2 linked regions of the Candidatus Nitrosotalea okcheonensis genome follow. The protein of the gene in region 1 interacts with the protein of each later gene in a pairwise test. Links are inferred from orthologs where the notes say so. Each region holds a gene or a part of one and is shown in the gene's direction. Other genes may lie near its edges. The genes, in order: BQ3481_RS10790 and BQ3481_RS09270.

What was found.
Region 2: the proteins of BQ3481_RS10790 (region 1) and BQ3481_RS09270 interact in binary tests that used the Methanocaldococcus jannaschii proteins (3 or more experiments, as listed by UniProt). The link is inferred for Candidatus Nitrosotalea okcheonensis from one-to-one orthologs.

Annotation. Positions count from the first base shown.
Region 1 is NZ_LT841358.1:1,838,322-1,842,105, forward strand. Bases 575-3,494 are described here. They hold BQ3481_RS10790 (RNA-guided pseudouridylation complex pseudouridine synthase subunit Cbf5), read left to right. Parts: upstream 575-1,495; coding sequence 1,496-2,494; downstream 2,495-3,494. Other genes in these bases: BQ3481_RS10780 (DUF106 domain-containing protein), read left to right, coding at 575-938; BQ3481_RS10785 (cytidylate kinase family protein), read left to right, coding at 940-1,524; BQ3481_RS10795 (hypothetical protein), read left to right, coding at 2,522-2,971. In the rest of the region: BQ3481_RS10775 (adenylate kinase), read left to right, coding at 1-316; more of BQ3481_RS10780, read left to right, coding at 288-574. UniProt on the Methanocaldococcus jannaschii protein: Could be responsible for synthesis of pseudouridine from uracil-55 in the psi GC loop of transfer RNAs.
Region 2 is NZ_LT841358.1:1,561,563-1,579,101, reverse strand. What follows is about bases 8,204-11,151. They hold BQ3481_RS09270 (RNA-protein complex protein Nop10), read left to right. Parts: upstream 8,204-9,573; coding sequence 9,574-9,729; downstream 9,730-11,151. Other genes in these bases: BQ3481_RS09260 (peptidylprolyl isomerase), read right to left, coding at 9,738-11,151; BQ3481_RS09275 (translation initiation factor IF-2 subunit alpha), read left to right, coding at 8,772-9,569; cobO (cob(I)yrinic acid a,c-diamide adenosyltransferase), read left to right, coding at 8,204-8,730. Also shown: BQ3481_RS09330 (RNA-guided endonuclease InsQ/TnpB family protein), read right to left, coding at 1-595; BQ3481_RS09325 (J domain-containing protein), read left to right, coding at 738-1,178; BQ3481_RS09320 (cobalt-precorrin-5B (C(1))-methyltransferase), read left to right, coding at 1,218-2,333; BQ3481_RS09315 (cobalt-precorrin 5A hydrolase), read left to right, coding at 2,346-3,410; BQ3481_RS09310 (sirohydrochlorin chelatase), read left to right, coding at 3,407-4,153; BQ3481_RS09305 (precorrin-8X methylmutase), read left to right, coding at 4,150-4,788; BQ3481_RS09300 (hypothetical protein), read right to left, coding at 4,785-5,165; BQ3481_RS09295 (hypothetical protein), read left to right, coding at 5,336-5,479; BQ3481_RS09290 (cobyrinate a,c-diamide synthase), read right to left, coding at 5,519-6,874; BQ3481_RS09285 (geranylgeranyl reductase family protein), read right to left, coding at 6,871-8,100; more of cobO, read left to right, coding at 8,200-8,203; more of BQ3481_RS09260, read right to left, coding at 11,152-12,611; BQ3481_RS09255 (MBL fold metallo-hydrolase), read right to left, coding at 12,775-13,431; BQ3481_RS11780 (PIN domain-containing protein), read right to left, coding at 13,456-13,593; BQ3481_RS11775 (PIN domain-containing protein), read right to left, coding at 13,650-13,832; BQ3481_RS09245 (translation initiation factor IF-2 subunit gamma), read right to left, coding at 13,825-15,090; and 4 more genes. UniProt on the Methanocaldococcus jannaschii protein: Involved in ribosome biogenesis; more specifically in 18S rRNA pseudouridylation and in cleavage of pre-rRNA.

The DNA of each region.
Region 1 (3,784 bases):
ATTCATTTCAACAAAAGAGGGCTTTTACCCTGGACTTCCACATAATGTTCTAGAAATTCTCAATCCTGACAGTTTTATTATGATAACTGCTCGACCTGAAGAGATCTATAATCGTAGAATGACTGATACGACTAGAACTAGAGACATTGTATCAATTGATGAAATAAAAAAAGAACTTGATGTCACAAGTGCGATGTTGTCTACTTGTTCAATATTGTGCGGTTCTCCAATTAAGATGGTTCTTAACACAGAAGGTAAAGTTGATGAAGCAGCAAGAGGTATTCTTAATGCAATGGGGTATGACAATGGAACCTAACATATTTCTTGATTTCATAAATTCAATAGTACTTCAAATCCCTGGCCTGAGCAAGGGACCGTTGGGTAGTGCTAACCCGATAATAAAAGGAATGATTCCATCTGCCTTTGGCATAATGAGCATATCTATAGGTCTCAACCTACTTAATGCAATAATAAAACGAAAAATGGTTGATCAAGAAAAACTGAAAAGATTGCTCAAGGAAACAAAGGCCTGGCAAAAGGAAAGAATGGCAGCATTCAAGGCAAAAGATCAAGCAAAAACAGATGAGCTCAACAAAAAATCTGCATACATGAACAAGATGAACATGGAAGTAATGCAGATGAACATGAGACCAATGATGTTTACATTTCTTCCACTAATTCTTGTATTTTACTTTGTACTTCCTCCACTATTCTCCTACACTGTTGCCATATCACCAATATCACTAAACTTCATACCTGGAGGATTTTTTGAATTAACTTGTACTGCAGCCAAAGTTGCAGAATCTCAACTTCCAGGACATCTAGATGTATGTCATCATGTAAACGAATTGTATTTCTGGGCGTGGTACTTCCTTTCCTCTGCTTCCTTTAGCGGTATCATAATGAGAGTTACAAAAACTACAATGGATACAAGCTAAATTGCTTCGCTCAGTAATAATTTCTGGTCCACCGGCCATTGGAAAGACTACAATAGCAAAAGGACTTGGAGATGAATTTGATTTGAAATATCTAAGCGGGGGTGATGTGTTAAAAGAAATGGCACACGATCAAGGCTTTGAGACTGACCGGGATGATTTCTGGGATACGGCAGAAGGGATGCATTTTTTGAATATAAGAAAAGGAAATCCTGAATTTGATAAGGAGGTAGATGAAAAACTGAAAAAAATATTTCTAACAGAGGATGTGATCATAACAAGCTATACATTGCCTTGGTTAGTCAAAGACGGCATTAAAATTTGGCTTGCCGGTTCACATGAAAATAGTGCAAAAAGAATGACAACACGGGATGACATATCTATACAAGATGCACTTGAAATAGTCAGAAAAAGATATGATGAAAACAAGACACTGTACCACAAGCTTTACGGTTTTAATTTTGGCGAGGATCTATCTGTGTTTAACACTATCATTAACACAGATAATCTCGGACCAGAACAAGTACTAACACAAGCAAAAAATGCGGTGAAAAATTACTATGACGCTCAAACAATTACAAAATCTTAGAGTGGTAGACCAAGACATCACAAATGATGCCTATGGTACATATTATGACAAAAGATCAATCGAACAACTTTTAGAATATGGTTTTATTTTGCTTGACAAGCCAAATGGCCCGACAAGCCATGAAACTGTGTCCTGGGTAAAAAAAATATTACATATTCCAAAGGCAGGTCATAGCGGTACCCTTGATCCTCAAGTTTCTGGACTTTTACCAATAGGGCTGGGAGAAGCTACTAAAGCTCTCATAGTTCTATTACTTGGACCAAAAGAATATCATGCTCTTGGAAGACTGCATACGCTTCCACCACAAGAAAAACTGAATGATGTACTTAAACAACTCACAGGTAAGATATTCCAAAAGCCTCCACAAAGGTCTGCGGTATCTAGGCAAACTAGGATTAGACATGTGTATGAAATCGAAATAATAGAACAAAAGGAACGACTCCTGCTTCTCCGAATTTTATGTGAAGCGGGAACATATGTCAGAAAAATTTTCTACGACATGGGAGAAATTCTTAGTGAAGGAGCAACTATGATTGAGCTCAGAAGGACTAGGGTAGGGCACTTTAATGAATATTCTAATCTGGTAAAAATGCATGACCTTGTTGATGCATATGCGCTGTGGAAAGAAAATGGCGACGATACTAAACTACGAAGAATAATGATGCCAATAGAAATTACTCTAAGTGAGATAAAATCTGTCGTAATACGAGACTCTGCAGTTGATGCCCTATGTCATGGAGCTCAGCTTGCGATACCTGGCATTCTTGAAATATCCCCTGGACTAAAGCGTGGAGATTTTGTTGCGATATATACACAAAAAGGCGAAATCGTGGCTCTTGCAGAAGCAACCTTGAGTGAGGATGAAATTGTTGAAAACACGAAAGGCTTTGCCTTTAAGATCAAGAGAATCATCATGGCTCCAAACACATATCCCAAAAGTTGGAGATCAAAGGCTGTAGTTAACAATTAAAAAGGAATCAAACCTGAATTTTTCAAGTTGATTCCAAAAGGCGCAGCCATATTTTTTATAGTAGGGTTAGTAGCTGCTGGATTGTTAGGATCCTATCTCTTGCAAGTTGCAAATCAAATTCCTACACTTGTCTATGAAAATGGACCGTCTCTTACTATTATTCCAGAAAAAATAAACTATCGTCCAGGTGAATTAATCCATATACGAATAATAAATTCTGGAACAGTACCACTCACATTTGAAGATTCATCATACGGCTTGAAAATTGTACAACTTGATGGTACTGTAATATATTCTCCAATATCTACTCATGTAGTCTCCAAGTTGGATCCAAAAGAAGAAAAAAACTTTGTGTGGAATCAGATAAAGAGTGATGGAAGCAAGATATACCAGGGAAGGTATAAAATAATTTCAAATGCATCTTTAGATAATGGAAATGTACTACAACGATCTGTTACCATAAATATACTGACATAGTTTGGTCTACCCATAAACTCTGTTAATAATTACTTTATGTGGAATGTGTCCTTTGACAATATGTTGGATCTCCACATCTGATTTATTTTCTTGCCTACTTTTATTATCTATCGTGTTGATGTTGAATTCTCTTTACTTGATATGAAACACAATATTGATTTTCCATTCTCAAGCCTGCAATTTTACATTGTTTTAATGCTCTAAAGGTGATGCGATACTAATCTGATCTTTGGTGCATGTAATAGTGCGTGACTGTATCAATGATCTGGGCGTACTAGCACTTTTCATAGGTTCTGCAATGGTGGTCATATTTCCAACAAAGAAGTTTGTAAAATGATTGTCTCTTACAGTAATATATGGTAGATTTTACAACGAAAATGAATTGGCGAAATGATGCCGGGGTCGCCTAGCCTGGTAGGGCGCGCGCCTGGAAATTAGTATACCATAAAGCGCGTACTCGCAAGGGTTCGAGAGTTCAAATCTCTCTCCCGGCGCCTTAATTTAGTTTAAAGTCCACCTTCTTCATTATATCGTACCATGAGACAAGAGCGTAGAAAACCAAAACTTGCATCAATCTATGATTATGATGATAGGATAGAGTGAACCTACAAGCTCATGGAAAAAGATCTCTCTCGGCAAATAATTGATAATCACCTAAATTTCTTTCAGAAATTCTTCTCTTGTTATATTACAATCTTTTAAAATAACCCAGAGTAATCATATGCTAATCTCCTTTAGTGGAACAGTAATGTATGTGATGTCGTTTGTTATGGTTACATGGCTTCCTTTCTCTACCTTATTGTCCTAAAACCA
Region 2 (17,539 bases), 270 kb from region 1 along the record:
GATTCAGTGGGTTTGGTTCTACGAATACATCAGAATCGTATGCAAAATTCTTGATGCCCACATCTATTCCAACCGACTTTTTGAAATTAATTATTGGAGGCTGTGTCTTGTCTAATTCACAAGATACAGAGCAATACCACTTACCTGATTTTGTTTTAGTTATTATTACCTGTTTGATTTTACCGTGAATGGTACGGTGTTGTTTGATCTTGATATCTCCTATTTTTGAAAGTGTTAGTTTACCATTTTCCAGTTTATATCCTGACTGGTTGTAGATAAAAGTTCTATATTCTCCATATCTTGCAAACCTCAGACTGCCAGTCTTTCTGCCATTTTCTCTTAATGATTTTAATGTTTTTTGAGATCCAGACATCTGTACACATACCATTTGCAACATCTTGGAATGGTAGTTGTATAGCCAAGATTCCTGTTGTTTCAATTCCATCAGATAGTCCTGTAGATCAAACTGGGAAACAGATCCTTTCTTTGAATAATCAATGAATTTGTTGTAAACCCACCTACACACATTGATATTGTTCACCAATACATCTTCTTGTGATACTGTTGGATACAGTCTGAACTTGTAGTTCCTCATTTTGTTTTCTGTTCTTTATGTATAATATTGACATAAAAATATCATTGTTGATTTCAAGTTCACTTTCATCACACTGCTAAAGCATGTCAGATTTCTCGCTCACCAAAGTTAATTTTGGTCTTTGTACCATGTCATATCATACTTGAACACGGCAGACTGTCACCAGATCCTAGGCGTCCAGGCAGGAGCATCCCAGAAGGAGATAAAAAATGCATACAGGCAGCTTTCCCTGAAATATCACCCAGACAGGAACAAGGATGACGTCAACGGGGAGAAGTTCAAGAGGGTGACAGAGGCATATCAGCAACTAAGAAGCGAAGAAAAGAAAAAAGTTAAGATTTCAGAAAGCGAGGTGGCTACCAAGTATTCCGATTTTTGGAAAAAATATGACAAGACAGAAAATGAAGAGTTTCACTTTGGGCCAAACTTTACAGAGTTTAGACGCAACTTTGGAGCCCAAGATTCACAAGATTATGAACACAACCAGGAAAAAGAGGGCTCGCCAATGATTACTCACCTCATACTTTATGGAGGTCTTGGAGCAGTGGCCCTGTGGATAATTTTATCTACAATATTGAAATGACCTTAACGGATTAATACGCAAGAAAACAAAGTCAATCTCATGTCAGAAGAAGACAAGCCAAAGGAAAATATGAGAACAGGCTTTACGACGGGAACATGTGCAACAGCTGGCGCAAAAGCCGCATTGCTTTCAATCATAAATCAAAGTAAAACAGATTTTGTCAATGTAACACTGCCAAAAAAATCACAAATTCAGATCAAGATAGAAAATTGCGAGTTTTCAAAACAAAGTGCAACATGTACCGTAATAAAAGACGGCGGGGACGACCCAGACGTGACTCATGGGGCAGAGATAAGAACACAGGTTACGCTTACTGGAAACATTGGCAAGATAGAGCTTGACGGGGGAGAGGGTGTTGGCAGGGTTACCAAGCCAGGGCTTGGACTAGACATTGGGGCTGCTGCAATAAACCCAACTCCAAAAAAAATGATCAATGAGAATGTTTTGGAGGTTGCAGGAAACATCCTTACAAAAAATGGAATCAAGATAATAATATCAGTTCCAAAGGGAAAGGATCTTGCCATCAAGACAGACAACCCAAGACTTGGAATCCTTGGGGGCATCTCAATTCTTGGAACAAGCGGCATAGTGATACCATATTCAACTGCGTCTTTTGCAGCATCAATCAGGCAAAGCATCGAGGTCACAAGAGCGATGGGAGACGATACTGTGATATTAACAACAGGCGGAAGAAGCGAGGATTTTACAAGGAAACTCTTTGATCTGCCAGACCACTGCTTTGTCCAGATGGGAGACTTTTCAGGGTATACAGTCCAGGTTTGTGCTAAAAAGGGAATCAAAAAAGCACATGTTGCAGGATTCATAGGAAAGCTTGCAAAGATGTCGATGGGCGTAAAGCAGACCCACGTCAAGGGCTCAAAGGTTGACATGGTATTTCTCTCAGAGCTTGCAAAAAGGTGTGGTGCCCCGCAAGATGTAGTGGACAGCATAAAAAAAGCAAACACGGCAAGACATGTATTTGAGATAATCAATGAAAAAAATATTTCCGGCTATTTTGATATTATATGTGAAGAGGCCCACAAGCAGCTAGGAAAATATTCTGACAACAAGTTTGAGATCGAGGTCATAATGTTTGATTTTGACGGCATGGTTATTGGAGTTTATCCAAGGCGTAACAAATATCTTGAGACCTAACAAGACAACTTTGTGGACAATGTAGCAATAATTGCAATAACAAAAAACGGTATTGAGATAGCAACTTTACTCAAGAAACACTTTTCCACATGGAGGATATTTTCACCATCAAAGCTTCGACAAGACGGAAAAGATATCCAGTGGTTTGACGAATCCACCACTTTGAAAATAAAAGAATTGTTTGAAAACAATGAGGCATTAGTATGCATTTTCTCTCTTGGTGCAGTGATCAGATTGATTGCCCCGCATATGAGGGACAAAAAGACAGATCCGGCAGTGGTGGTAATAGATGATACTGCAAAATTTGTCATAAGCACGCTTTCAGGCCACCTGGGAGGGGCAAACGAGCTTGCAGAAAAAATAGGTTCCACCCTTGGCGCCATTCCTGTCATCACTACAGCAGCAGATGTAAACAAGACAATTGCAGTCGACCTGCTTGGAAAGGAGTTTGGCTGGGAGATTGACGATATTTCAAGTGTAACCAAAGTTAGCGCATTCATGGTAAACGAAGAAAAAATAGGAGTCTTCCAGGATGCGGGTGAAAAAGACTGGTGGATGCCAAAAAAAGAGCTTCCAAAGAACGTCCACATTTACAAGTCGCTTGATGAAATGATGACATCTGACTGCAAGGGATTTCTTGTCATTTCAGACAAGATTATAGAAAATAGCAAGATCAAGGGACGTGTTGTCATTTACAGGCCAAAGACCCTGGTTGTGGGAGTTGGCCTGCACTGGGACACTACAAAGGATACCATTAGGGAAGGGATGAATTTTTGCCTCTCAAAGTTTCAAATGAGTCCAAGATCAGTTGCCAAGTTTGCATCAATTAAAAAAGAAGCGGACGTAAAGGGATTGCAGGAATTATCAAGCGAGATGAAAGTACCATTAGAGTATTTTGACAAGACAGATCTTTGTGCAATCAGCATACCAAACCCTTCAGATGTTGTACAAACATTCGAGGGTACGCCAAGTGTATCAGAGGCTTCTGCAATCAAGGCCTCAGGCGGAGAGCTGGTTGTACAAAAACACAAGTTCCCCCCCAACCTCACAATTGCAATAGCAAGGAGAGCAAGTTGAAACGGGGCCTGTTACTAATAGACAGAGGAAGCAAGGAAAGAGAAGCATCAGAGGAGCTTGAGATTATCTGCAAGGAAGCAAAGAAGAAAGGTGGATATGCTTTTGCAGAATATTGTTTCCTAGAGGTAACCCCGCCATACATTGATGACGGAATTAAAAAGTGCCTAAAAAGCGATATCGATTCACTAACCATAGTTCCATACTTTTTGTATCCAGGAAAAAAGGTAAAGGCAGCTGTTACAGAGGTCATAAAGTACCAGTCAGCAACAAATGTAAAATTTCTTGTCACAAAACCCATGTCCATGCACATGACACTTGTGAATCTGGTCAGAAACAGAATCAAGTCAGCGCTTGACAAGGGCAAGGTTTTGCTGCCAGACAACAAGATAGATGTCTTGGTAATAGGACATGGAAGTAAAGACCCCAATGCAAAAATGTCTATAAAATATGTAGTAGATGAGCTTGGCCGCTCTTACAGAAATGTAGATTATTGTTTTCTTGAGATCGAAGAGCCAAACATAGAACAGGGAATACAAATGTGCAAGAAAAGAGATCCAGAGGTCCTAGTGGTTGTATTTTATTTTTTACACGAGGGCGCACATGTAAAAACAGATATCAATGCTGACCTCAAGCCCGCATTAGAGAAACACAAGTTGAACCAAGTCTTGATAACACAGCATCTAGGGACTGACCAGAAGATGGTTGACCTTATTATTGAAAGGGCTCAGGAGGTAGAGACATGATCACACAAAAGGGCCAGTCAATTGAAGACAAGAGCATGGAAATAATAGACAGCGAGATTGGCACCCACCCATACTCTCCTGACGAGTGGACAATAGTAAAGAGGATAATCCATTCCACTGCAGATTTTGACTTTGCAAGAGATAACAAGGTGGTTTTTCACAAAGATGCAATACAGAGTGCCATAGATGCGTTGCAGAAAGGCTGCAACATAGTAGTTGATGTCAATGGAGTTATAGGCGGTTTTAACAAGGACAACATGAAAAAGTTTGGGAATCAGGTGATATGCAACATATCAGATCCTATTGTAATAGAGGAAGCAAAAAAACTCAACAAGACACGCGCCCAGACTTCAATGAGACTTGCAGCCAAGCAAATGAATCGCGGGATAGTGGCAATAGGCAATGCCCCCACTGCACTTGTCGAGGTAGTACAGATGATAAAGGAGGGCCTGACATCTCCTGCACTTGTGATTGGAATCCCAGTTGGATTTGTCTGTGCAGTCGAGTCAAAGGACGAGCTTCGTGCAAGCAATGTTCCATACATCACAAACATCGGCAGAAAGGGAGGCAGTCCATGTGCATCTGCAATTGTTAACGCATTGTACAAAATTCTTGCAGCAAGAAAGTCTTCCTAGTTTGATCCCTTGATCTCTTTTAGTTCTGGATATAGTTTTAGTGCGCCTTTTGCCGCCATAATTCCGTCCGGTGTTAGATAGTATGAAGAAGATTTTGTTTTTGTGACATATTCCATTTCCAACAATTCTTTCAATACAGTGTCTTCTGGAATATGTATCGCAGAATCTTTTGATATGGCTCTTCGTACAAGTAAGTGAATCAGTATTTCTTCTTCTCTTGATGCAGTAGGATAGTATAGTGTTTTTATGATCATTTTTTGCATGTTTTCGGGAAATGATGTCAAGCCAGTCCGTTCTTTCATTCGCACAATTTTCACATTGTCTAAATCTGAAATGTCAATCATATTATCTTGAAGAACTGTTTGGACTTGCCCCAAATGAATTAAAACTTTTTGTAGTGTTCTAAAATTTAATTTTGTTTTTTGTGCAAGCTTGTTCTGTGTAAACGGTTTATACCAGTTTACAAAAAGTAAGAAGCAAGATTCACTGGCAAAAAATAGCAACATCATATAAAACTAGAAAGAGTTTTGACGAGATAGCCCGAAAATTGGTAAAAAGAAAATTACTCTCTGATGACGGTAAAAGTATGGCCGTGCTATATCTTGATAAATTTAGTATCGACTTGATTGCATATCTTGATCAAAATCGTAATGCCATCAGTGATTTGGAATCAAAATTATCTGGAGACTAGTTCTGTAAGCGAGGCCCAATAATAACAAAAGATCTATTCCTACTTTCTCGAATAAGAGATGCATGACTTTACAAAGTTGGCAGCAATTGGAGAATTGGCAAAGTGCACATGCATGTATGATGCAAGCGTATTGTGTACGGTCAGGCCATCTTTTTTGTCTTTTATGCCAATGCCAATTGACATGTCATATGCAAATGTAGAATCCTTGGGCAACAGATCAAGTTCCGAATAATGAAACTCGTGGCCCCTGACAGTCTTTGATTGTAATGAAAATGGAGACTTGGCCCTAGCCTTGGCACTGGTGTAATTCAGTTTTAGCCTCTTTTCCATTACTGTTACAGCATCAAAAAGCCCAACCATTGTAAATTTTCCAGACTTGTATCTTATGGATTTGGTCAGGTACATCAGCCCTCCACATTCTGCATAAATTGGCATGCCATCTTCCGCATATTTTTTTACCAGTCTCATCATGGTCTTGTTTTTTTGAAGCAAGTCTCCCTTGACCTCTGGAAATCCACCGCCAATGTAGATACCAGCACAGGGAGGTATTTTATTGTCCGAGATGGGGCTAAAGAACACAAGTTCTGCACCAAGTCTTTGCAGTTCATCCAGATTGTCCTGATAGTAGAAATTAAAGGACTCGTCAAGTGCCACTGCAATCCTTGTCTGTATCTTCTCATTTTTTCTGAGAGGAATTTTTGGCAGACTGGGCCCATTTCTTGCAAGCTTGATAATTTTTTCAACCTCAATAAAACCTGAGAGTGACTTGGCAATTGATTTAATTTTTTTGTCAAGGTATTGTTTCTCCCGTACAGGTACAAGGCCAAGATGTCGCGATTCCAGATTTAGGTCGTTGTCACGTGGAATCACACCAAGTACTTCAAGCCCTACTTTTTTTAGCGCATCCCTGCACAGAGTCTCATGTTTCTTGCTTCCAATTTTATTCAAGATTATACCGCATATTCTAGAGTTTTTCTCAAAATTTTTAAATCCCAGTGCAGTTGCAGCAACAGAGCGGGCAGCCTTGCTTGCATCCAAGACAAGAATTACATTTGATTTTGTTATGTTTGCAACATCGTATGTGCTTGCAAAGCTTGACTTGCCGCTAAACCCATCATAGTATCCCATCACGCCCTCAATTATGGAAATATCTTCTTGCGAATTTTGGACAAAGTTCTCAAGGACTGTATTTTTTCCCATCATCCATGAATCAAGATTGCGTGCAATTTTTCCTGAGACGGCACTTAGATAGCTAGGATCAATAAAGTCCGGCCCCACCTTGAACGGCTGGACCGAGTACCCTCTTTCCTTTAGTCCATGTATTATCGCAGTTGTTATAGATGTTTTTCCTACGCCGCTTGTGGCACCAGCAACAACAATTCTTGGTATATTCATGCCTCAGAATCTTTGCCAGTGTTTTTTATAATTTGAAAGAGTTGGCGCAGTGCAAGTTTTGGATGGTGTGCAGCAAGTTTGAGCATGCTTGTCATGCCAAAGTCTGCCTTGATAAAATCAAGAAATTCTTCAGCAGAAAGTTCACCGATGATTTCAATCTCCTTGTCCCATTCTTGGTCGCTTAGGTTCAACCACCTGTACTGGACCTTTACTGCAGCTGCAATCTTTGATCCTATTGCTTTTTTCATTGTTTCTTCATAGGATTTCAGCGATTCCCTTGACGCATCCCCCCGAACCACAGACTCTCCTCCAATTTTTCCCGCAGCCCTGCCAAACTCAATTGCATATCTAATTCCCTCCAGGACCAACGGGTTTGCCTGTCCCGCAGAGTCTCCAACCATTATCAGGTTATCATCTATTGTAGACTCGCGTAGTCCTTCGTTGGGAATAAGACCATAATGAAACTCTACTGGAACAATTCTTCCAAGGTCATCTAGAGGTTTTGGCCTTTTTTCAAGTAACTCGATCAAAAGTTTGCTGGCATCTGCCTGGGAGTTGGGCTTGCCAACACCTACCCCTATGCGGACCTTGTTTTTTCCCAAGGGAAAAACCCATGCATAGCCTGCAGGAGAATACTGCGAGCCAACCATGAGGTGCCACGTGTCTGGGCTTACCTTGTCGACATAGGCTTCATACTCTGCACCTGCACCAAATCTTTTCCACGGCAAAGCAATTCCAAGAGATCTTCCAACAACAGAGTAGAAACCACTTGCATCAATGACAAGTTTTGAATTAAAAACCAGTTCTTCTTTGAGCGAGGTAGCCTTGACACCGCTTAACTTTTCCTTTTCATTTTTTATTACATCAGTTACATTGGTCCGCAAAAAAATGTCTGCCCCCTCACTTGCAGCCTGATATGCAAGAAACTGGTATGTCTTTCGCACATCCAAGACTGCTGCCTGGGCAGTCTCACTTTTTTTTATCACATAATTATTTGGAGAGTAGAAAGCATAGTTGCTTATCTCGTTGTAACACTCGGACGGAATTCCAAATGATTTTGCCTCCTTTATCCATGTCACACCACTTGTCCTGACATTTTGTCCAATTGCCTCGTCCCTTTCAAGCACCGCAACACTGAGGCCTTTTTTTGCAGCACCCCACGCTGCTGACAGGCCTGCCGGGCCTCCCCCTACAACTAGTACATCATAATTGTAATTTTTAGCCATTTGTGTACTCAAATTTTTGTCATGCAACATTTTAAGCTGTGGTTTTGCCTTGGTTTTTTCCAACCCAATCTTTTTACCTAGCGCACAAAAAAATATTTCATGTCAAAGGGTTTGGTCATAGTTTACACAGGAAAGGGAAAGGGAAAGACAACAGCAGCCCTTGGAATGGCTCTTCGCGCAGTAGGCTATGACCACAAAGTCTGCATGATACAGTTCATCAAGGGCTCTTGGCATTATGGCGAGATGACATCATCAAAGAGGCTTGAGCCAGAGTTTGAGCTCACCGCAGTAGGCAAGGGCTTTGTGGGAATATTAGACGACAAGAGCCCAATTGAGGATCATAAAAAAGTGGCAGAGGAGGCACTCAAGATTGCACAAGAAAAGATCAATTCAAAAAAATACAACATTATAATATTAGACGAGATAAATTATGCAGTAAATCTAGGCCTAGTAAATCTAAAAGATGTCTTGGAGATTATTTCAAACAAACCAGATGATGTCAACTTGGTCCTTACAGGAAATCATGTTAAAGACGAAGTGATAGAAAAAGCAGATCTCGTTACCGAAATGAGAGAAATAAAACATCCATTCAAGTCTGGGATAAAAGCAAAAAAAGGAATTGACTTCTAGTCAGCAGCAACATTAAATTATGTACGATAAATTTGAAAGCCATGACGACAACTGTCCAAGATTTCCCCGAGGTGGGAGAGATTGTTATTGCAACTGTAACAAGGATAGTAGATCAGGGAGCATATGTCTCCCTTGACGAGTTCAACAACATACAAGGGTTCTTGCATGTCTCAGAAATTGCTACCGGCTGGATAAGAAATGTAGCAAAGTTCCTCAAGACAGGAGAGAAAAAAGTCCTGCTTGTAAAACGTGTAGACCCACGACGTTCTGAAATAGACTTGTCACTAAAACAAGTATCGTCTGATCAAAAAAAGAAGAAACTTTTAGAGATAAAGCGCGGCGAAAAAGAAGAAGCCCTTATTGAAAACATGAAGTCTCGCGTCAGCTTGTCTGCATCCGAGATGACAAAATTAGAAAATGTTCTAGTTGACAAGTTTGGTTCTGTATATGACGCATTTTCAGAAGTTTCGGCAAAAGGAATATCCATTCTAGATAATCTCAGCATACCTCCAAAGGCATTGGCTGTAATTGCAGAACTTGGTGCAAAGATCCAAGTTCCCCATGTTGAAATACGCGGAATATTTGAGATTACATGCAACAAGTCAAACGGCATTGAAATAATCAAGCATGCATTAATTGATGCTACTGCAAACAAACAGGAGATCTCTGTGACGTATATCGGGGCTCCCAAGTACCGCATTACTCTTACTGCTCCAAACTTCAAGGAGGCAGAAAAGGAACTAAAACCAATTCTTTCTGCTGTCCAGGATGCAATAGAGAAGAAGGGGGGCACCTTCAAGTTTACAAGGGAAGAATCAAAGAAGACAAGAGAAGGATAGCAGAATGCACTTTCAGATGAGAAAATGTACAGATTGTAAGAGATACACCCTAAAAGACCAGTGCCCCAAATGTGGACACCCAACTGTCACTGTCCATCCAGGAAAATATTCCCCAGATGACAAGTATGCAAGGTATCGCATTTCAGATAGATACAAGTAAAGCCAGTTTTATTTTGCAGTACTGTTAGACGACTCTATACTGATTTTTGATACGCGTGCAGAATCAGCATCCACTGGCTGGTTAGTGTTAGGACTTGTCTTCAGTGATGCAATTTGATCAACAACATTTTGGCCGGATATGACTTGACCAAATAGAGTATACTGATCATTTAGCCATGGAGCGTCACCAAGTGTGATAAAGAACTGGGAGCTGCCACTGTTTGGATCACTGCCTCGGGCCATGCCTACCATGTATTTTGTGAAATTCAGGCTGGTACTAAATTCTGGAGGAATTGTATATCCCGCATCTCCAAGTCCCCAAGTGCTCCTGTCACCTTTTATCGTATTAGGATCACCGCCTTGTATTACAAATCCAGGCACTATTCTGTGAAATACGGTCCCGTCATAGAAACCAGAATTTGCAAGCTTGACAAAGTTTGCAGTTGTCTTGGGTGCAACGTTATCAAATAATTTGAATTTTATCTCTCCAAATTTTGTATCAATCACTGCAATATTTCCACCGCTACCTGTGGCGGTTGCAGGTTTTATGATAGTGGTAGAACTATTTCCCTGTGATGTACTGGAGCTAATTCCCCCCAATGTACTGGAACTGTTTCCTTGCAATGTACTGGAGCTAATTCCCCCTAGTGTACTGGAACTGTTTCCTTGTGATGTACTGGAGTTTGCTTGAGGCTTGTAATCAGGATTGACCTGATAAATCAATACACCAGAAAAGACACCCGAGTCTTTCCTGTCCAAACTTGGGGATGAATACACTAGGCGTAGTGGCCCTGTTCCATTTGCAGGATATTTGATGGTCTTTGAGTAAATTGCAGTATAGCCCGTAGTATATGTAGGCGACTCGTTGTGGGTGTTGGGATTATAGTATGTTAGAGGAGTAAACGGAAACATCTGTCCAAGCAAAGTATCGTGCCAGAAATAGTCAGTGGGTGTAAAGGAATCATCTTGTAGGTATTTGGACGAATCAAGGCCTCCTATTTTCATGAACCACTGTTTCTTGCTCTCGTCTCCTCCACCTCCAAGTATGTAAAGGTCCTGATTGCTTGAGGTAAACTTTTGGCCTACAACGTAAACTAGGACATAGTTTGCACCTGCCTTGTTTAGCATATTCCATGCCTTATCAGGAGAACTCAGAAGAATCCTTGCAATGTTGGCTATGACGTTTGTATCAACTGTAGCATTATCAGCAAGTGTAGTTCTTCCTCCCAAAGTCTGGATCCAATATCCATAGTCCCACCAGGAGGCAATTACGGAATTTGCCGGAGTATTATTTTTAATCCAATTCATGGCATCTGGCCAGTCATCAGTAGCGATGGCAAAATTTGATCCCCCGTTAAGAATTGTAGGCGGAGACTTGGTCATTACTATCCAGTTTGCATTGGCAGGGTACAGAGCTGGAACAACTAGTAATGCCACAATGACTGCAACAAATGCTATCTTTGGAACTCTTCCAAGCAAATCTATTGTCTTCTTTACAGGAGTTTCCTTTCTTGACGAGCCTCCTTTCTTTGACGGTTCCACAACTTGAACCGGCTTGTTTTCCCGTTTGAAAATATCTGTTACAAGTACTGCAAGACCTATGGATGAAAGTATGATTATGGAAGTTGCAGTAAGCAATTCTAATCTAGAGAAAGTCGATCCCGCATATGCCCCAGCAATACCAATTATCAACGCAAATACAATCATCTCATTTTTAAGAGAAAATCTTGATGCGTTCTGGTCCCCGTTCTTTTTTCTAAACACAAGCCATATTCCAAGGCCCGCAAAAATCATCAGTACCGAAAAGTAGCTAAAGTTTTGTGCAAGTGTGGGGGTGGCATGCTCTGCAACAGAATCAACCAGTGGATCTTCTGAAGTCAAAAAGGGATTCATTGCATTAAGATAACGGAAGCTTACGGTACCAAGAGCAGTTGCAGACAAGACTGCACTACCTATTATCAGCAGTGCAACCATTACAAGCAGGCTGTTACGTATGCGATGTTGCTCTTTGCTATACTTTTGAATGAAAATTATTATGACAAGCAATATGGCAGGTCCAATCATTACCAGTCCCCTTATACCAAACACAAAGGATGGTCCCGGTCTTGCAAATACTCCTCCAGATATTGCCATGGTTACTATTACAAACAATGGAACTGCCCAGAGCAGGAAATTGTGATCTTTTCGTAGGAAAGGCAGTGCAATGAAAAATATGCCAAGCGGAAGCAGGAAGAATTCTATTCCACCCCATGATGCAAAACCTATTGCAAGAAAGAATCCACCACCTACTAATTTCGATATTGCAATTTTCTTGTTCTCCGATTTTATTCCACTAAGAAACAGGTAAACTCCCAGCAGACCATAAAACAAACCGAGAGGTTCAGACTTGAACCAGCCAATTGTTCCCCTGACTATGATTGGCGGAGACAGGGCAAAGAAGAGTGATGCAAAGAGCCCCGCACTTGTACCAGCCAAAACTCGTACTAGGGCAAATATCACTACTGCAGTCATAGAACCAAAGACTACTGGGAAAATTATGGTAAAGTCATAGAGACTCATTCCGCCGCCAAATATTTTAAACAAAACTGCATCAGTTACATGCAATGGAACTTGGGCAGTAGCAAAAACATCTCGTCCAGCTGGATACCAACTCATTGTATCGTGCCAATGAACATATGCATTTAGCCCATTGTCAAGCAAGTATTGTGTTGCGCGATAATTAAAGAACGGATCAAATTCGTTTAGTTGAAATCCATAATCAGCAGCCTGGGACCTAACCATTGCAGAAATGGAAAATGAAATTGCAAGAATTCCAATTACAAGCAGATGCCTCAAATGAAAATCAAATTTTCGCACCCTGAACAGTTTGGCATCTTGGATCAAGCTAATTTTTGGGTGAATGTATTCTGTTTATAAATCCATGGCGAAGAGATCATCAAATCTATCTAAACAACAGCCAGAGAAATTGTAGAAAGGATGCCTGCAAAGACATCAGTCAAATCAATGAAACAGTAAGATAGCTGTTGGAATGTTTGTAGTAAATTCACTACTCTTTTGCAACAATTTGAACATCACAAGATTTTACCAGCTGTTTAAAATCATGGGCATCTTTCTTGCTGCCAACAATTGTTCCATAATGCATTGGGATTGCAATTTTTGGCTTGATCATCTCTATTGCTTTGGCTGCTTGTTGTGCTGTCATCACATATGTCCCACTAACAGGTACAAGGGCAATGTCAGGCTTTAGATCAGACATTTCTGGAATCAAGTCAGTGTCGCCCGTATGGTATATTGTGATGCCGTTCAACGATATCAAAAAGCCTATTTTATCATCCTCCTTTGGATGAAACGGTTTTTTGGTATCAGGATTTATCTTGTCCAGATTATATGCACGAACAGACTTGATCTTGATGCCTCTCACAGTTTTTTCTTGTCCGGGAGAGATTCCAATCTTTTCCTTAAAGGCAAACCCTTTCAACATGTCAATGCATTCATTTGCAGCAACAATGCTTGTGTCACCCGTTGAGACATTTTTTAGATCGTCTATGTTGCAGTGATCAAAGTGATTGTGCGATATTAAAATCAAGTCAGCTTTTTCTTGTTTTGTTATTTTGAATGGATCAGTCATTATTTTGACATTTCCAGTAAGCAGGAAAGAGTCATGCCCAAGCCATTGTATTTTGACTCCCTTGTATTCAAACACAGTTTAATTTTCGTTCTGCCAAAATTAAAGCTTACTTGGCTCAAGAACAATCTTGTCACTTGAAACAGAAAGAACCGAGCCTCCATTTTCTTTTATCCTTGTCTTAAGCTTGGCATCAATTGTAGCCACTATTCCACCATTTTCTTTTACATAAGAGACCAAGGCATCGTCAACAGATCCTCCCGAGATGTCAATTGTTTGAAAATTCTTTATAATTTTTAGCGCATTTTGGGCCGAGCTTTTTTTTTATCGTCAAGAGCTAGTTTTTCAAGTTCTCGTACAACCATGTTTGGTACAACATACTCCAAGGTCCCAATCTCTGTCTCCACATTTGGGATATTTTTTATCCTCGTCGAGGCAACAAGTACAAGAAAACTAGAGTCGCAAATTACCTTAACCACTTGATACACCAGCACCAATCAGTCTCCATCTTTCAGATATTCTTCGACTTATTGCCACCTTGCTATTCTCAAAGATGCACACAGGTCTTTTGAACTGTAGTTCAACTGTTTTTCCCCTCACACTTGTTACCTTGGATAATAGTGGTGCAGTACCAAGACTGAGTCTCAATGACTCGCCTGTCTGGATTGCAGAGACTTTGATCTCTTCGCCCGAGCCCACTGCAGTATCAAACAAATTTACCTCAATTTTTGCGCTGTAAGAATTTTCTGGCAGAGTATCCGGTTTTCCTATCACAGATCCTATCAGTGAGTCACTTCTGGTCATGGCAGGATCAAGTTTAGTTGCAAGTGCTATCAATCCACCAGCCTTTACTTCCTTTACTATTCCCGCGCCAGTCCCAAGAGATGCAATCTCTGTAAAGATTGATTCGTATTTGCCAGTCTTTTCATTGGGAAGGCCAGGCTTTATCTCAATTTCATCCCCTACCTTGAATATTCCCTGAATGATACTTCCTCCAATAACTCCACCCTTGATGTCTTTAATCTTAGTTCCAGGCTTGTTGATATCAAATGACCTAAGAACATGCATTACGGTGTCTTTTTTATCATCACGTTCAGGAGTAGGTATTGAATTTTCAATGGCACCAATTAGTGCATCAATGTTTAGTTTTGACTGGGCAGATATTGGAATTATTGGTGCCTTGGCAGCGCTTGTACCCTTGACAAATTTTACAATGTCTGCATAGTTTTCCATTGCTTGCTCATACGATATCAAATCAACTTTGTTTTGAACAATAACAACTTGTTTTATCCCAAGTGTCTGCAATGCCAGAAGGTGTTCCTTTGTTTGCGGTTGTGGAACTTTTTCATTTGCTGCAACCAAGAGCATCGCTCCATCTATCAAGGCAGACCCGGACAACATGTTTGCCATCAGGCTTTCATGGCCAGGGCTGTCTACAAAACTTACAACACGAGACAGCTCGCTTTCCTTTCCACAGTTGTTACATTTTGGTGTTACAGAATAACCAAGTGGAACCTCACAGCTCTTACACTTGTAAAATGCAGCATCAGCATAACCAACTTTGATTGTAATTCCTCGTTTTAGTTCTTCACTATGTGCGCTGGTCCACACACCAGTCAAGGCTTGAATAAGAGTAGTCTTTCCGTGATCGACGTGACCCGCAGTTCCAATGTTTACACATGGCTGATAACCATATTTTTTTACATACCAGTCCGGAAGAGTTTCTTTCCAATGCACGTACAAAGATAAAAAAAACGAATATGTTAACCTATGCCTTTTTCTCGGCAGATTCTTCAGCTGGTTTTTCTTCTATCTTGAGCTCTCCATCAAAAGAGCAGTTTAGCTGATAGACTTCTTCTGTCACTGTATTACCTCTTACAAGTTTGCGAATTCGCTGTCCGTTTTCAGCATCTCGCAATCCAATACCCTGTGATAACAAAATGTATTTTCTTGCACCACCGTGAATATCTGCTCTCAATGGAACTCCAGACTTGTCACTGCCTCCAGTTATCTTTAGCTTGCCAGCTTCTCCTATCAATGCAGCATCAAGTTCGGTGCCAACTGTCACACCCAAAAATGGTCCAGCCTCCTTTTCCTTTACCTCTTTGGTGATGGTTCTTCCTTTCTTATCAGATATGTTCAGCTTGAATGTAGCCAAGTAGTAAAAAAAATCTTTAAACTATTAATTAATCTTTGGAGCTGTCAGGTTATAACTTGTCAAGTAGAGTTTGGATACGTGCACCACAAACTCGACAGAACCTGGTGAAATAGATGATTTTCTCAGAATAGCAATTGGCAATTATTACATATTCTGACAACTTGACAAATGTTACCTAAATCTTTTAAAAATGCAAACGCGTTACTATGTTTATTGAATGAACCAATCAAGTGTCCTCGCTGTGACAAAACAATGGTTTCAATGCAAGCATGCCACATGATATGCACAAATTGCGGAGCACATTTGGATTGCTCAGACAAGGGATCGTTCTGGTAAACTAGAAACCAGGCCTGTCAAACTGAAAGTTTTCTGCCAGTTCTCCAACCTTTTGCCTCATCAAATTAAGATAGTCATCATATTTTGCCTCAAACCCACAGTGGGGACATTTGACACTTGTCACCTCGTCATCAAGTATTGCAACTTTATCACATTCCGGACATTTTGCATCCATGGATTAATTTGCCAACCAAACTATATAATGTTAGACGCCAAATTTTGATTCAGCGGAGTTAGTCCAGCCTGGTAGGACGTCAGCTTCCCAAGCTGAAGGTCGCGGGTTCAATTCCCGCACTCCGCACTCACTTATTTCCAATAATTTTCGCTATCTTTTCAAATTCATTTTCATCAAGGGATGGCCTTTTTGGAAACATGCTATGAACTGGACCTGCACCATCAGAAGCATTTCTAGGTATTAGGTGCACATGCACATGCGGTACCTCTTGTCCACTTTCTTTGCCGTTATGGATTGCAATCAGTACCGACGAAAAAACCGATTCAAGCCGTCCAGCCATCACCTGTACTGTTTCAAAGAGATCCAAATTGTCTTGCTTGCTCATCTGCTGGACCTTGTCATAGTGATTCTTTGGAATCACAAGAGTATGGCCTCTTGCAAGCGGAAAGGCATCGAGGAAGGCAAGTGAGTCTTTCGTTTCATATAGCTTTTTTGCAGGAATTGTCCCGTTTACTATATTGCAAAAAATGCATCCCATGTATCCTTGATTGTAAAATGAGCGTTAAATCTTTTGTGAAGCGTCTGAATAAATCATAGTTGCGATATTGCCTGCTCAATCCCAGTCCTGTCATGTGCTTCAGGCATCTGCTCTAGATATTTTTGAAAATCTTGTTTTGCAGCACCAAGTTTTTGTTGCTCATATCTTACCAGTCCACGATTTTTGTAGATTGGTGCAAATCTTGTCGAGTCAACATCTAGTGCAAGAGTATAATATTTTTCTGCATTGGAATAATCCTTGGTCTTGAGATAATAATTTCCAAGCCCCCGGTATGCAAGATAGTATTTTGAATGCAATGCTATGGTTTTGTTATAGTAAGATACTGACTCGCTAGAGTTTTGGTCGTTTAGTATTCCTGCCAAAAGACACATTGCAGTAGAGTTTGACTTGTTAATTTCAAGGGCATGCCTTAGTTTTTCCATTGCCTCTCCAGTCTTGCCCTGCAGCCGTAGCTTTTCCCCGTCAAAGCACAGCCTGTTTGATTTTATTTTTTTTTCATCAAATGTGTTGATGTCTGACAATATGTCTTGTGGAACAAGCAAGATCATCAACCGGTCATCCTCCTGCCACTGCTCATCAAATATCTTCTCGGGTATAGCCCCTATCTTTTCAGGCTCTGGTATATAGTGAAAGATTGTCTTTTCTGTCTCGTCATACCCCACAATCAGCGACGCATGTTGCACTACATCCTTTACTCCAGGCAAGATAACAATTGGCGGTACACCAATGTCGATCATTTTTTTGAGCTCTTTTAGAGTAGAATTTATTATAATGCCAGCAAGCCCATGTCTTTCTGCAAGCTCAACGCCTTCAATGAGTATGCTGCCTTTCATGTTTTGATATTTTTTTGCAATCTCTGCAGCTTCTTTTAGCGGCAAGTCAACTCCCCAGTATTTTGATACGGCACTTACAACAAGTGGTAGACAGATGTTCTCCTCTCTTACGATTGGTATCTCTA